Saccharibacillus brassicae: one gene and its partner. The protein of the gene in region 1 interacts with the protein of each later gene in a pairwise test. Links are inferred from orthologs where the notes say so. Each region holds a gene or a part of one and is shown in the gene's direction. Other genes may lie near its edges.

Region 1 (9,093 bases):
CGGCCGCGAGGCCGGGCTTCCTTGTGACGTTCTAACGCCAGATTTGACTATAAGAGGCCAAAGGGGAACTGCGCATTGCCGCCTAATCCGAAAGTGTTGTTGATCATTCCCGCTTTCAACGAAAGCGAAAGCATCGGCCCGCTGCTCATCGCGCTGCGGGAGCAGGGGCTGACCGCGCTTGTCGTCAACGACGGCTCGACCGACGAGACCGCCGAAGTCTGCGCCGCCGCCGGGGCGGACCTCATCACCCTGCCCTGCAATCTCGGCATCGGCGGAGCCGTGCAGACCGGCTACAAATACGCGTACGCGCACGGCTACGATATCGCGATCCAATTCGACGGCGACGGCCAGCACCGGGCGGAGTTCGTTCCGGCGCTGATCGAACCGCTGCTCAGCGGCCGGGCCGACCTGTCGATCGGCTCGCGCTATATCGAGAAGGAAGGCTTCCAGTCGACCTTGCTGCGCCGCGCCGGCATCCGGTATTTCAGCGGGCTGATCCGCCTGATCAGCGGGCAGACCGTCACCGATCCCACCTCGGGCTTCCGGGCGGTCAACCGCAGCATCATGGCGATGTTCGCCGCCCAGTATCCGACCGATTACCCCGAACCCGAATCGATCGTGCACGTGCTGCGCCTCGGCGGCCGGATCGTCGAAGTGCCCGTGCTCATGTCCGAACGGGTCGGCGGCCGCTCGTCGATCCGCAGCCTGCGCTCGGTCTATTACATGATCAAAGTATCGCTGGCGATCCTGATCGACGCGCTGCGCAGAAGCGGGGCGAAGTCGCTATGATTACCCTCAAGCTGCAGCTGCTGCTGATCCTGTTCAGCGTCGTCGTCTTCGCCGTCTTCATCAACCGGACGCGGCGGTACAAGCTCGAACTGAAATACGCGCTGGTGTGGATTTTCCTGAGCACGGCAGGCGTAATCGTGGCCGTTTTCCCGCAGATCTTCTTTTTCATCGCGGACGTCATGGGGATCGAAGTGCCTGTGAACGCGGTGTTCCTGCTTGCCGTCTCGGCCATTTTCCTCATCCTGTACAGCATGACCGCTTCGCTCTCCAATCATTCCCGCAAGCTGCGTACGCTGACCCAGGAACTCGGATTGATGCGCCACCGGATGGAGCAGTTGGAACGCCGGCTGGAACGGACCGAAGGAGGGACGGCGGATGCGGACGAACGATAGAACGCGGAAGCCGGGCCAAAGCCTGCTGCGCCTGCTGCCGCCGTTTCTGCGCGACCATCTGCCCGATTTTATCAAGTACGGCGTGATCGGGGTCGGCGGGACGCTGCTTCAGACCGGGACCCTGCTGCTCTACGTGGAAAAAGGGCACGGCAGCCCGTTGGTCGGATCGACGCTCGGATTCGTGCTGTCGCTGCTGTTCTCGTACGCCGCCAATGCCAGATGGACGTTCAAGCAAAGCAAGCGTTCGGCTTCCGTTCTGGTCAAGTATACGGTCGTGTCCCTGGTGGGGCTGCTGCTGAACCTGCTGATTCTGTACCTGTTCGACCAAGTGTTCGGTTGGTGGTACGTATACGGACAGATTACGTCGATCGTACTCGTCCCGATTCATAACTTCATTTTGAACAAAGCGTGGGCGTTCCGGACGCCGAAGCGGGAAAGAAGGTAATGGTGTTCTCCTTAAAAAATGAAACCGCGCAAACGCGCAGACGCCTGCTGCTGCTGTGCCTGCTCGTATTTGCCGCAAGCTGTATCGTTTCGCTCGCCTACGGCGACCGGCTGCTGCTCGGCTCGTACGCGAAGATGAACGACGACGACGTCAAGTACGCCCAGACCGCCGACCGGCTGCTGGAGACGGGCGTGCTGTCCTATAATACCGGCGAAGCGCCGTCCACGTTCATCATGCCGCTGTTTCCGCTGCTGCTGGCCGGCGCCAAATGGATCGCGGGCGAAGCCGGAGGCGTCATCTTGCTGCGGCTTCTGCAGGGAGCCTTTCAGGCGTTCGGCGTGTATCTGATGTTCGTGCTGGCTCGGCGGGTATTCGGCAGCGGACGGACCGCGATGACGGCAGCGGTGCTGCTCGCTGTTTATTTGCCCGACTACTTCGTCTCCGGTTCGATCCTGACCGAGTCCGGCTTCCGGCTGTGCCTGATGCTGAGTGTCTGCTGGCTGTTCAAAGGGCTGGACAAGCCCGGTGTTCTCAACTGGGCGCTGTTCGCCGTCTTCTGGACCGCGCTCTGCTATTTCAAGCCGCATGCCGCGCTGCTGCCGCTCGTGCCGGGGCTGTTCTGGTTGGCGCGGCGGTATGCTTTCGACAAAATGCTGGGTTATACCGCGGTCATTCTGGGCGTGTTCGCCCTGTTGATGTCGCCGTGGTGGATACGCAACTACGAGGCGTTCGGCCGGTTCATTCCGTTTACCGAAGCGGTCGGCAGTCCGATGATTCTCGGCTCGACCGCGTTCGGGCAGGTGCCGGACGGCTTCTACGACAAATACCCCGAATACGGGGGCGACGTCATGAGCGGTTCCGACGACTCGATGGCGCAGGCCGCCGGGCGCATGGTCGCCTACGGGTTCATGCACGAACCGTTCAAATACGCGGCGTTCTACACGGCAGGCAAGTTCGGCGGGTTGTACGGTATCGCTTACTGGGAACGCCCGATTATGGGCCTGACCTGGGCGCCGTATTTCCCGATCCATGCCGCGTACGTGCTGCTCGGCCTTTACGGGATATGGCTGGCGTATCGAAAAAAATGGAGCGGCGCTTCCGTGCCGCTCGCCGTGCTGGCCTACTTTACGCTGATCTACGTGCCGTTTATCGCGATTCCGCGTTACGGCTACCCGAACCTGTTCCTGTTCGCGCTGTTCGCCGCGCCGGCGCTGCTGGCGCTGCATGACCGGTACCGGGCCCGCCGCGCCGCGCTTCGCGGGGAAGGAACGGCCGTCCGCTCAGATCTGTAAGCAGCGCGCAAGAGCGGCTTGCGCAAGCCGCATGCGTTACCCCGAACCTGCCCCGAACCGCCCCGCTGCCGGGGCGGTTTTTGGTTCGCCCAATGGCTGTTCCAAACTGTTCGCATTCCATGCGAACAAAGAATTGACACGCCTCTGCACGTAGCATAGACTTATGTTGGAACAGCCTGCCTGAACGCCCCGATGGAGCCGTGCCGGCAGGCCGACAAGGCGGATGGAGGAATGGCATTGAGTCACCTATTCGAGACATGGCGACATGTTTTCAAGCTGGATCCGGATCGGGAATTGTCCGATCAGGATCTGGACGCGATCTGCCTGTCGGGCAGCGACGCGATTCTGGTCGGCGGGTCGAGCGGCGTCACCTACGACAACACGGTCGATCTCATGTCGCGCATTCGGCGTTACGAACTGCCCTGCGCGCAGGAGGTCTCGACGCTGGATTCGGTCGTGCCGGGATTCGATCTGTACCTCATTCCGATGATTCTGAACACGGATCGGGCGGAATGGATTACCGGGCACCACCGGGCGGGCCTGGAGAGCTTCGGGGAAGTCATCCCGTGGGATATGCTGGCCGCCGAGGGGTACATCGTGCTGAACCCCGATTCCACCGTCGCGCACCTGACCGGAGCGCAGGCGGAGATCGACGCGGCTGCCGCCGCGGCCTGCGCCCGTATGGCCGACAAGCTGATGCGGCTGCCGATCGTATACGTCGAATACAGCGGCATGTACGGCGATCTTGAGCTCGTGCGCGAAGTGCGCCGGGTGACGGGCGAAGCATCCGTCTTCTACGGCGGCGGCATTCGCGATTACGGGACCGCCCTGGCGGCGGCCGAAGCCGCCGATACGGTCGTCGTCGGCAATATCGTCTACGACGACCTGAAGGCCGCTCTCGATACCGTTCGCGGCGTCCGGAGCGCCAAATCGCCGACCTGAGCTTTAATCAATCCCTTTTGAAGCGGACTCCGCTTTCGGTACGCGCAGCCGCGCGGATATCGGAGTCCTTGCAGCAGCCTATCCCGGAATGCATAATCTTGTGCATTCCTTGTACGCTTTTGTCTCTTGATCTTTTATGTTGGATTATCGATTATTCATTCCCTATCTCAACCGACGCCAATGCGCAGCGTCTCTCCGAGCGCAACGAAAGGAGCACCACATCATGTTTAACCTCGACGAATCGATCGCCCGCCTGAATCCGCAGCAGCGCAAAGCCGCTCTCAAGACGGAAGGCCCGCTGCTGATCATGGCCGGTGCGGGCAGCGGCAAGACCCGGGTGCTGACGCACCGGATCGCCCACCTCATCCGCGCCAAGAAGAGCGCGCCGTGGGGCATTTTGGCGATCACGTTCACGAACAAAGCCGCCCGCGAGATGCAGGAACGGGTCTCGGCGCTCGTCGGACCCGAAGGCAAGGAGATCTGGGTCTCGACGTTCCACTCGATGTGCGTCCGCATCCTGCGCCGCGATATCGACCGGATCGGGTTCTCGTCCAGCTTTTCCATTCTCGACTCCGGCGACCAGCTGTCCGTCATCCGCAACTGCATGAAGGACCTGAACCTCGACACGAAGAAGTTCGAACCCAAAGCCGTTCAGGCGCTCGTCAGCGCGGCGAAGAACGAACTGATCACGCCCAAGATGTACGAGCAAAAAGCCGGCGGAGACTTTATGGAGTCCATCGCGGCCAAAGTGTACGGCATGTACCAGAAGCGCCTGCGCAGCAACAACTCGCTCGACTTCGACGACCTGATCATGAAGACGATCGAGCTGTTCAACGAAGTGCCCGAAGTGCTGGAGTCCTACCAGAAAAAATTCCGCTACATCCACGTCGACGAATACCAGGATACCAACCGCGCGCAGTACATGCTGTGCCGCATGCTGGCCGACAAGCACCATCAGATTTGCGTCGTGGGCGACAGCGACCAGTCCATCTACCGGTGGCGCGGCGCCGACATCACGAACATCCTGAATTTTGAGCAAGATTACCCGGAAGCCGAAACGATCCTGTTGGAGCAAAATTACCGTTCTACCGCGAATATCCTGAATGCCGCCAACAGCGTCATCGGGCGCAACACCGGACGCAAGCCGAAGAACCTGTGGACCGATCAGGAAGGCGGCGCCAAAATCCGCGTGTTCCGCGGCAGCACCGAGCATGACGAAGGATACTTCGTAACCGGTGAGATCCACAAAAATATCAAAAAAGGCATGGTCTACAAAGACCACGCTGTTCTGTACCGCACGAACGCCCAGTCCCGGGTCATCGAGGAAATTCTGATCAAGTCGGATATTCCGTACCAGATCGTCGGCGGCATCAAGTTCTACGATCGCAAAGAAATCAAGGATCTGCTCGCCTACCTGCGCCTGCTGTCCAACCCGGACGACGATCTCAGCCTCGTGCGCGTCATCAACGTGCCCAAGCGCGGGATCGGCGACACGAGCGTGGCCAAGCTGGCCGCGGCGGCGACCGAGCGGGGCATTTCCATGTTCAAGGTGCTCGAAGTGGTGGACGATCTCGGCTTTGCCGGGCGGACCCGCAACGCGCTGGTCGAGTTCTATGACATGATCGTCGCCCTGCACCGCATGGTCGATTATTTGTCCGTCACCGAATTGACCGAGAAGATTTTGGAGATGAGCCAATACCGCGTCGAGATGCAAAAAGAAAACACGCTGGAGTCCAAAGCCCGTATCGAGAACATCGACGAGTTCCTGTCCGTTACGCTGGAGTTCGAAGCGCGGACGGAAGAGAAGACGCTCGTCGCGTTCCTGACCGACCTTGCGCTGATCGCGGACATCGACACGGTCAACGACGACGAGAAAGACAAAAATCCCGACGATGCCGTCGTCCTCATGACGATGCACAGCGCCAAAGGCCTGGAGTTCCCGGTCGTGTTCGTTATCGGCATGGAGGAAGGCGTCTTCCCGCACAGCCGGGCTTTCCTCGACAATGACGAACTGGAAGAAGAACGCCGCCTGGCCTACGTGGGCATCACCCGCGCGGAAAAGCAGCTGTACCTCTCCTGCGCGCAGATGCGGACGCTGTTCGGCCGCACGACGGCCAATCCGCCTTCCCGGTTCCTGCAGGAGATTCCGGAAGAGCTGAAGGAAGATACCGGAGTCAATCCCGACCGGTACCGCCGCGGCGGCGATCCCGACAAAGGCTACGGCAATTCGCGCGGCGGCGGACGGGGCTTCGGCGGCGGATCGTCGACCGGCGGCTTCGGCCGTCCGGCTTCGAGCACCGCGCCTACGGGCATGGGCCGACCGGCCGTCGCTCCCCGCGGTTCCGGCGTGACCGTCACCCCGGCGGGCGGCAAGCCTGCCGCGCGCAGCACGAACAACACCGGCGCGTTCCAGGTCGGCGACAAAGTCGCGCACGGCAAATGGGGCGAAGGCACCATCGTGTCGATCAAGGGCAGCGGCAACGATACGGAGTTGAACATCGCTTTTAAAGCGCCGACCGGCATCAAGCGCCTGCTGGCCGGATTTGCGCCGATTACCAAAGTCGAATAAAAAAGGACGGGAAGACGATGGATGCGATGCACGAGATGGAAGGGTTGGTCGAGCAGCTCAACCGCTACAGCTACGAATACTATACGCTGGACCGGCCGACGGTCAGCGACAAGGAATACGATGTACTCTACGACCGGCTGATCAAGCTGGAACAGGAGAGCGGCTTCGTTCTGCCGGATTCTCCGACGCTGCGGGTAGGCGGCGAACTGCTCAAAGGGTTTGCGCCGCATCGGCATCTGGCTCCGCTCTGGAGTCTCGACAAAGCGCAAAACGAAGAAGAGCTGGGAACCTGGAATACGCGGACGCTGAAGCTGTGGAACGACTACAACACCAAGAATCCCGAAAATCCGCTGCCGGAACTGGAATATGCGTTGGAACTGAAGTTCGACGGGCTGACGCTGAACCTGACTTATACGGACGGCAAGTTGGTGCAGGCGGCGACGCGCGGCAACGGCACGGTCGGCGAAGGGATTTTGGAACAGGTCAAAACGATCCGCTCCGTGCCGCTGTCCATTCCGTTCAAGGACGGCACGATCGAAGTACAGGGCGAAGGCATCATGAACCTGTCGGCGCTGGAGACGTACAACAAGACCGCGCAGGAACCGCTCAAGAACGCCCGGAACGCCGCGGCCGGCGCGCTGCGCAACCTGAATCCCAAAGTGACGGCGAGCCGCAAACTGAGCGCTTTCTTCTATAATATCGGGTACAGCGATACGAAGACGTTTGCGAGCCACCTGGAGATGATGGACTTTTTGCGGGACAATCACTTCAAGGTGAATCCGTACATTTTCTATTTCAACAAGTTCGAGGACGTCATGGAGCAGCTGCACGATATCGTCAAAGGGCGCAGCGGGCTCGATTACCTGATCGATGGTGCGGTTATCAAAATCGTCGATGTGCGCACGCGCTCCGTGCTCGGCTATACGGGCAAGTTTCCGCGTTGGGCGGTTGCGTACAAGTTCGAAGCGGAAGAGACAACCACCGTGCTGGAGTCCGTATCGTGGGAAGTGGGCCGCACAGGCAAAATCACGCCGATCGCGCGGCTTGAAGCGGTGGAACTTGCCGGTGTCACGGTCAAAAACTGCACGCTCAACAACGTCGGCGATATCGAACGCAAAAATCTCAAGCATGCGCTGGGGACGAGAGTGTTCATCCGCCGCTCGAACGACGTCATTCCCGAGATTCTGGGCAAAGTGACGGAAGAGAGCGACGGCGAAGAGATCGTCTATCCGGAAAATTGTCCGGCGTGCGGTTTCCCGCTCGTTCAGCGCGGCGCGCATCTGTTTTGCGATAACCGCTTGTCTTGCAAACCGCAGGCGATCGGACGGATTGCGCATTTCGCTTCGCGCGACGCGATGGATATCGAGACGTTCAGCATCAAGACGGCGACGCAGCTCTACGACGAACTTAACGTTCGCGAGCCTGCCGAACTGTATGAACTGGAGCAGGAGTCGCTGGTCAAGCTGGAGCGGTTCGGGGAACGCAAAGCCGCCAATCTAATCGAAGCGCTGGAGCAGAGCAAGACCCGCGACCTGGCTTCGTTCCTGTTCGGCCTCGGCATTCCGAATACCGGCAAGTCGACGACGAAGATGTTGGCGGAACATTATCGGGATCTCGATAAAGTGATGAACGCGACGGCTGAAGAATTGATCGAGCTGCCGGACGTGGGCGGAATCGTAGCCGAGAGTATCGTGACTTTCTTCAACGATCCGTTCATGCGGGCGGGCGTCGAGAAAATGCGGGAGTTGGGCGTACAGCCGACCGTTCCTGCAGCGCCGCCCGAAGTCAAAGCCGATTCCTATTTCAGCGGCAAAACGGTCGTGCTGACCGGTACGCTGCATCAGCTGACGCGCGAAGAAGCGGCGGAGCGCCTGGAAGCGTTGGGAGCCAAAGTGACCGGCAGCGTGTCCAAGAAAACGGATATCGTAATTGCCGGAGAAAAAGCGGGCAGCAAGCTTACCAAAGCGCGGGAGCTGGACATTGAAGTCATTGAAGACGAAGACGAGCTTGTGCGGCTGCTGAACGAATAGCGGCTGTTTGAAGGAAGAAGGGGCCGGGCAGCCGGCCTTTTTCTTTTCGTTCAAAGGATGTAGAAAAAGCAATTCAGAAAAAGCCTTGCATTATTGTTAGCTAGGTGGTAAGATATTTCTTGTCGCTTCTGACAGCTGCTCAACACCATAAAACATCGGGTTGTGAAACTTGAGAAATAAGTTGTTGACAACGAGAACGACGCATGATAAGATATAAAACGTTCGGCAAACAAGTTGCCGGTCGCAAGTTCTTTGAAAACTGAACAGTGAGTGAGTTGCGACAATGCAGATTGTCGTAAGAATATAAGGTTCTTGAGCAATCGAGAATCGCCACGTTTTAACGAGCACATGGTGCTTTCTTGACAAGTCAACTTCAAGACCATCCGCTTTATCCGAATCCAGGCCCTATGGGGTCTCTAATCGGAGTCGCGGGTGCAACAGAGGTTGCACCTTAATGGAGAGTTTGATCCTGGCTCAGGACGAACGCTGGCGGCATGCCTAATACATGCAAGTCGAGCGGACTTGAAGAGGAGCTTGCTTCTCTGACGGTTAGCGGCGGACGGGTGAGTAACACGTAGGCAACCTGCCTTTTAGCCTGGGATAACTTCCGGAAACGGATGCTAATACCGGATAC
Region 2 (4,861 bases), 3.5 Mb from region 1 along the record:
CCATCTCGAACGCGATGGTCAAATCGGCTTACACGGCTCCGCACGTTACGATCATGGACGAAGTCGACGTAACCGAACTGGTCGCTTTCCGTACCCGCATGAAACCGCTGGCCGAGAAGAAAGGCATCAAAGTCACTTACCTGCCGTTCATCGTCAAGGCTCTGGTTGCCGCTGTACGCGAATTCCCGGCTCTGAACGCTTCGATCGACGAAGCGGCCAACGAAATCGTCTACAAAAAGCACTATGACATCGGCATCGCGACAGACACCGAAAACGGTCTGATCGTACCGGTCGTCAAAGACGCCGACCGCAAAAGCGTGTTCAAGATCGCGGAATCGATCAGCGATCTGGCCAAACGCGGCCGCGACGGCAAGCTTGCTCCGAACGAGATGAGAGGCAGCACGATCTCCATCACGAATATCGGTTCCGCAGGCGGCATGTTCTTCACGCCGATCATTAACTATCCGGAAGTGGCAATCCTCGGTACGGGCCGCATCAGCGAAAAAGCTATCGTAAGAAACGGCGAAATCGTAGCCGCTCCGATGATGGCTCTGTCCCTGAGCTTCGACCACCGTCTGATCGACGGCGCTACTGCACAAAATTGCATGAACTATCTTAAATCCCTGCTCGCTAATCCCGAGCTGATGGTAATGGAGGTATAAACAATGGTAGTAGGAGACGCTTCCCTGGATATTGACACATTGGTAATCGGTGCCGGACCCGGCGGCTATGTAGCCGCCATCCGCGCCGCTCAACTGGGACAACAGGTTCTGATCGTGGACAAAGCCGAACTCGGCGGTGTCTGCCTCAACCGCGGTTGTATTCCTTCCAAAGCTCTGATCTCGGCTGCGCACAGCTTCGAAAACGCGCAGCACGGCGAAGCTTTCGGCATTACGGCAAGCGACGTTAAAGTCGATTTCGCCAAAACCCAAGAGTTCAAAAACGGCGTCGTCAAGAAAATGACGAACGGCGTAAGCGGACTGCTCAAAGGCAACAACGTTGAAGTCTTCAACGGCGAATGCATGTTCATCAACGAAAACGAAGCACGCGTATTCAACGATCACGAATCGCCGCGCTACCGTTTTAAGAACTGCATCATCGCGACGGGTTCCCGTCCGATCGAATTGAAGCCTTTCCCGTTCGGCGGACGCATCCTGTCGTCGACCGAAGCGCTGAACCTGCCTGAGATTCCGAAAAGCCTTATCGTCATCGGCGGCGGCTATATCGGTGCCGAGCTGGGCCAGATGTACGCGAAGTTCGGCACGAAAGTGACGATCATCGAAGGTCTGGACACGGTTCTGCCTGGTTTTGACAAAGACATGACGAACCTCGTGTCGAAAACCATGAAGAAAAACGGCATCGAGATTCACGCGAATGCCAAAGCCGAAAGCGCAACGCAAACGGACAAAGACGTAACCGTGAAATTCTCGGTAGGCGGAGAAAGCCAGGAAATCACGGCTGACTACCTGCTCGTAACGGTTGGACGTCGTCCAAACACCGACGGCGAACTGGGTCTGGACATGATCGGCGTTGAGCTCGACGAGCGCGGCCTGATCAAAGTCGACCAACAAGGCCGTACCAGCATTCCGCATATCTTCGCAATCGGCGATATCGTGCCTGGCCTCGCGCTGGCACATAAAGCTTCGTACGAAGGTAAAGTGGCTGCCGAAGCGATTGCCGGACATCCGGCTGTCGTCGATTACAAGTGCATGCCTGCCGTGGTCTTCACGGATCCGGAATGCTCCAGCGTCGGCCTGACCGAAAAAGAAGCCAAAGAAAAAGGCTTCAACGTCGTGGCAGGTAAATTCAGCTACGGCGGCAACGGCCGTGCCGTATCGCTGAACCATCCGGAAGGCTTCGTGAAAATCGTAGCCGAAGAAAGCACCGGCGTCGTATTGGGCAGCCAAATCGTCGGTCTGGAAGCGACGAACATGATCGCCGAAATGGGTCTCGCCGTCGAAATGGGCGCAACCCTGGAAGATTTGGCCCTGACTATCCACGCTCACCCGACACTGGGCGAAATCGTGATGGAAGCGGCCGAGCTGGTTTTGGGTAACCCGATCCACGCAATCGCTCCTAAAAAACGCTAATTTCAAAAGTATGAATTCATAAAAGCAAAGTTCGGAATTCCCGTTTTACTCGGACTCCCCGAATTTTGCCCAAGCAAAGCGGGCGCCTACAGGCGTCCGCTTTTTCATGTGCGCCTTAAATTTCTTTGTCGAAAAAAGATGAAATTTACCGGTGAATTCGGTTTTTTCATCCTCGCGGGGCCTATTCTTTTTTGCGGCGGACGTGATAAACTAGACGAACGAGCATTTGCTTTCGGCTTTACAAAATAAGAACGACGAATAAGGGCGGTTTCTCGCGAGAAGAGAACGAATGCCCTGGAACAGAGGTGGCTTTTTTTGCGTAAATATTTGGATTTGCTGCAGGATATTTTGGATCACGGGACGGAAAAAGGAGACCGGACAGGGACCGGCACGGTGTCGGTATTCGGCCGCCAGCTGCGGTTCGACCTGACGGAAGGTTTTCCGCTGCTGACAACGAAAAAACTGCATCTGAAGTCGATCGTACACGAACTGCTGTGGTTCCTCAAAGGCGATACGAACGTCGGCTATTTGCAGGAAAACGGGGTGCGGATCTGGAACGAATGGGCCGACGAGAACGGCGAGCTGGGACCGGTATACGGTTCGCAGTGGCGCGCCTGGGAGACGCCGGACGGCCGGAAGATCGACCAGATCTCGCAGGTGATCCATTCGATCAAGCACAATCCCGATTCCCGCCGCCATATCGTAAGCGCCTGGAATGTGGCCGAGATCGACAATATGAAGCTTCCTCCGTGCCATCTGCTGTTCCAGTTCTACGTGGCGGACGGCAAGCTCTCCTGCATGCTGACGATGCGTTCCGTCGATACGTTCCTCGGCCTGCCGTTCAACATTGCGAGCTATGCGCTGCTCACCCATATGATCGCGCAGCAGTGCGGCCTTGAAGTCGGCGAGTTCGTCTGGTCGGGCGGCGACGTGCATATTTACTCCAACCATATCGAGCAGGTCCGTACGCAGCTGCAGCGACAACCGGGCGAGCTGCCGCAGCTGCGCATAGTGCGCAAGCCGGATTCCATTTTCGATTACCGCTACGAAGATTTCGTGTTCGAAAATTATGATCCGCAGCCGGGCATCAAAGCGCCGATTGCGATCTAGGAGGGCCTTATGCCGACAATTACGCTTATTTGGGCCCAGGACGAGAACGGGCTGATCGGTCGGGATAACACGCTTCCGTGGCGCCTGCCGGCCGATATGGCTTATTTCAAACGCGAAACGCTGGGCAAGCCGGTAGTGATGGGACGCAAAACGTGGGAGTCGTTCGGTTCCAGACCGCTCAAAGATCGTCCGAACCTCGTGCTGACGCGCGATGTTTCTTATGCCGCGGAAGGGGCGCAGGTTGTGCATACGGCCGAAGAAGCGCTCTCTGCCGCAGATGGGGAAGAAGTGATGATCATCGGCGGGTCGCAGGTGTACGAGCTGTTCCTGCCGCTGGCCGATCGGCTGCGCGTGACGCGGGTACATGAAGCTTTTGCAGGGGACACGCATTTTCCGGAGCTAGACTGGTCGGGCTGGACGCTCGTGCACACGGAAGAAGGCGTGCAGGACGAGAAGAACACGTACCGTTACGTTTTTGAGATTTACGAACGTTCTACACAAAATGCAAATTAATTTCCGTATAATCTATTTCAAATGACGAACGAAAAATGATATTATGGTTGAAATATATCGCTTGTGATAGAATAGAGAACAAAAATCAAGAACTTATGCGGATGGGGGAAACGTTCGATGTCTACACCTACTGGATTTATGGAATATAAGCGTCAGCTGCCAACGGATCGCAATCCGCTTGAACGCATCAAAGATTGGGAAGAATTCCATAAACATATGTCGGAAGAAGAACTGCGTACGCAGGGAGCGCGCTGCATGGACTGCGGAACGCCGTACTGCCACGTGGGCGTGAACATGAGCGGCGGCACTTCCGGCTGCCCGGTGCACAACCTGATTCCGGAGTGGAACAACCTGGTCTATCGGGGATTGTGGAGAGAGGCACTCGACCGTCTGCATAAAACGAATAACTTCCCGGAATTTACCGGCCGCATCTGTCCGGCTCCGTGCGAAGGTTCTTGTACCGTCGGCTTGATCGGCCAGCCGGTTACGATCAAGAGCATCGAAGAAGCGATTATCGAAAAAGGGTTTGCGGAAGGTTGGGTACAGCCCGAACCGCCCAAACACCGCACCGGCAAAAAGATTGCTGTTGTCGGCTCGGGACCTGCGGGCCTGGCCTGCGCGGCGCAGCTGAACAAAGCGGGACATTCCGTGACCGTCTACGAGCGTTCCGACCGCATCGGCGGCCTGCTGACGTACGGCATTCCGTCCATGAAGCTCGAAAAGGACATCGTGCAGCGCCGCGTCGACCTGCTGGCGGCCGAAGGCATCACGTTCATTACGTCGACGGAAATCGGCAAAGACATTCCGGCGCAGCAGCTGACGGACGAATTCGACGCCGTCGTACTTTGCGGCGGTGCAACGAAACCGCGTGAATTCAACATCGAAGGCAGCCATCTCAAAGGCGTGACGTACGCGATGGACTTCCTGAACGGAACGATCAAAAGTTACCTTGATTCCAATCTGGAAAACGGCGAATACATTTCGGCGGCGGGCAAAGACGTGATCGTCATCGGCGGCGGCGACACCGGTTCCGACTGCGTGGCGACTTCGCTGCGTCACGGCTGCAGCAGCATTACCCAGTTCGGCACGCACAACAAAGCGCCGCTGGAACGCGACATTCTGGCCAACCCGTGGCCGCAGTTCCCGAA

Evidence for each region.
Region 2: the proteins of pcrA (region 1) and lpdA interact in binary tests that used the Escherichia coli proteins (3 or more experiments, as listed by UniProt). The link is inferred for Saccharibacillus brassicae from one-to-one orthologs.

Annotation. Positions count from the first base shown.
Region 1 is NZ_CP041217.1:1,865,169-1,874,261, reverse strand. Bases 3,720-6,756 are described here. They hold pcrA (DNA helicase PcrA), read left to right. Parts: upstream 3,720-4,083; coding sequence 4,084-6,429; downstream 6,430-6,756. Other genes in these bases: ligA (NAD-dependent DNA ligase LigA), read left to right, coding at 6,447-6,756; pcrB (heptaprenylglyceryl phosphate synthase), read left to right, coding at 3,720-3,860. In the rest of the region: FFV09_RS07945 (glycosyltransferase family 2 protein), read left to right, coding at 76-789; FFV09_RS07940 (DUF2304 domain-containing protein), read left to right, coding at 786-1,181; FFV09_RS07935 (GtrA family protein), read left to right, coding at 1,165-1,626; FFV09_RS07930 (ArnT family glycosyltransferase), read left to right, coding at 1,626-2,918; more of pcrB, read left to right, coding at 3,156-3,719; more of ligA, read left to right, coding at 6,757-8,459. UniProt on the Escherichia coli protein: A helicase with DNA-dependent ATPase activity. Unwinds DNA duplexes with 3'-5' polarity. Translocates on single-stranded DNA with 3'-5' polarity. Initiates unwinding more efficiently from a nicked substrate than double-stranded DNA.
Region 2 is NZ_CP041217.1:5,398,518-5,403,378, reverse strand. The notes cover bases 1-2,877. They hold lpdA (dihydrolipoyl dehydrogenase), read left to right. Parts: upstream 1-665; coding sequence 666-2,090; downstream 2,091-2,877. Other genes in these bases: FFV09_RS22565 (thymidylate synthase), read left to right, coding at 2,406-2,877; FFV09_RS22575 (2-oxo acid dehydrogenase subunit E2), read left to right, coding at 1-662. Outside these bases: more of FFV09_RS22565, read left to right, coding at 2,878-3,200; FFV09_RS22560 (dihydrofolate reductase), read left to right, coding at 3,210-3,713; FFV09_RS22555 (glutamate synthase subunit beta), read left to right, coding at 3,831-4,861. UniProt on the Escherichia coli protein: Lipoamide dehydrogenase is a component of the glycine cleavage system as well as of the alpha-ketoacid dehydrogenase complexes.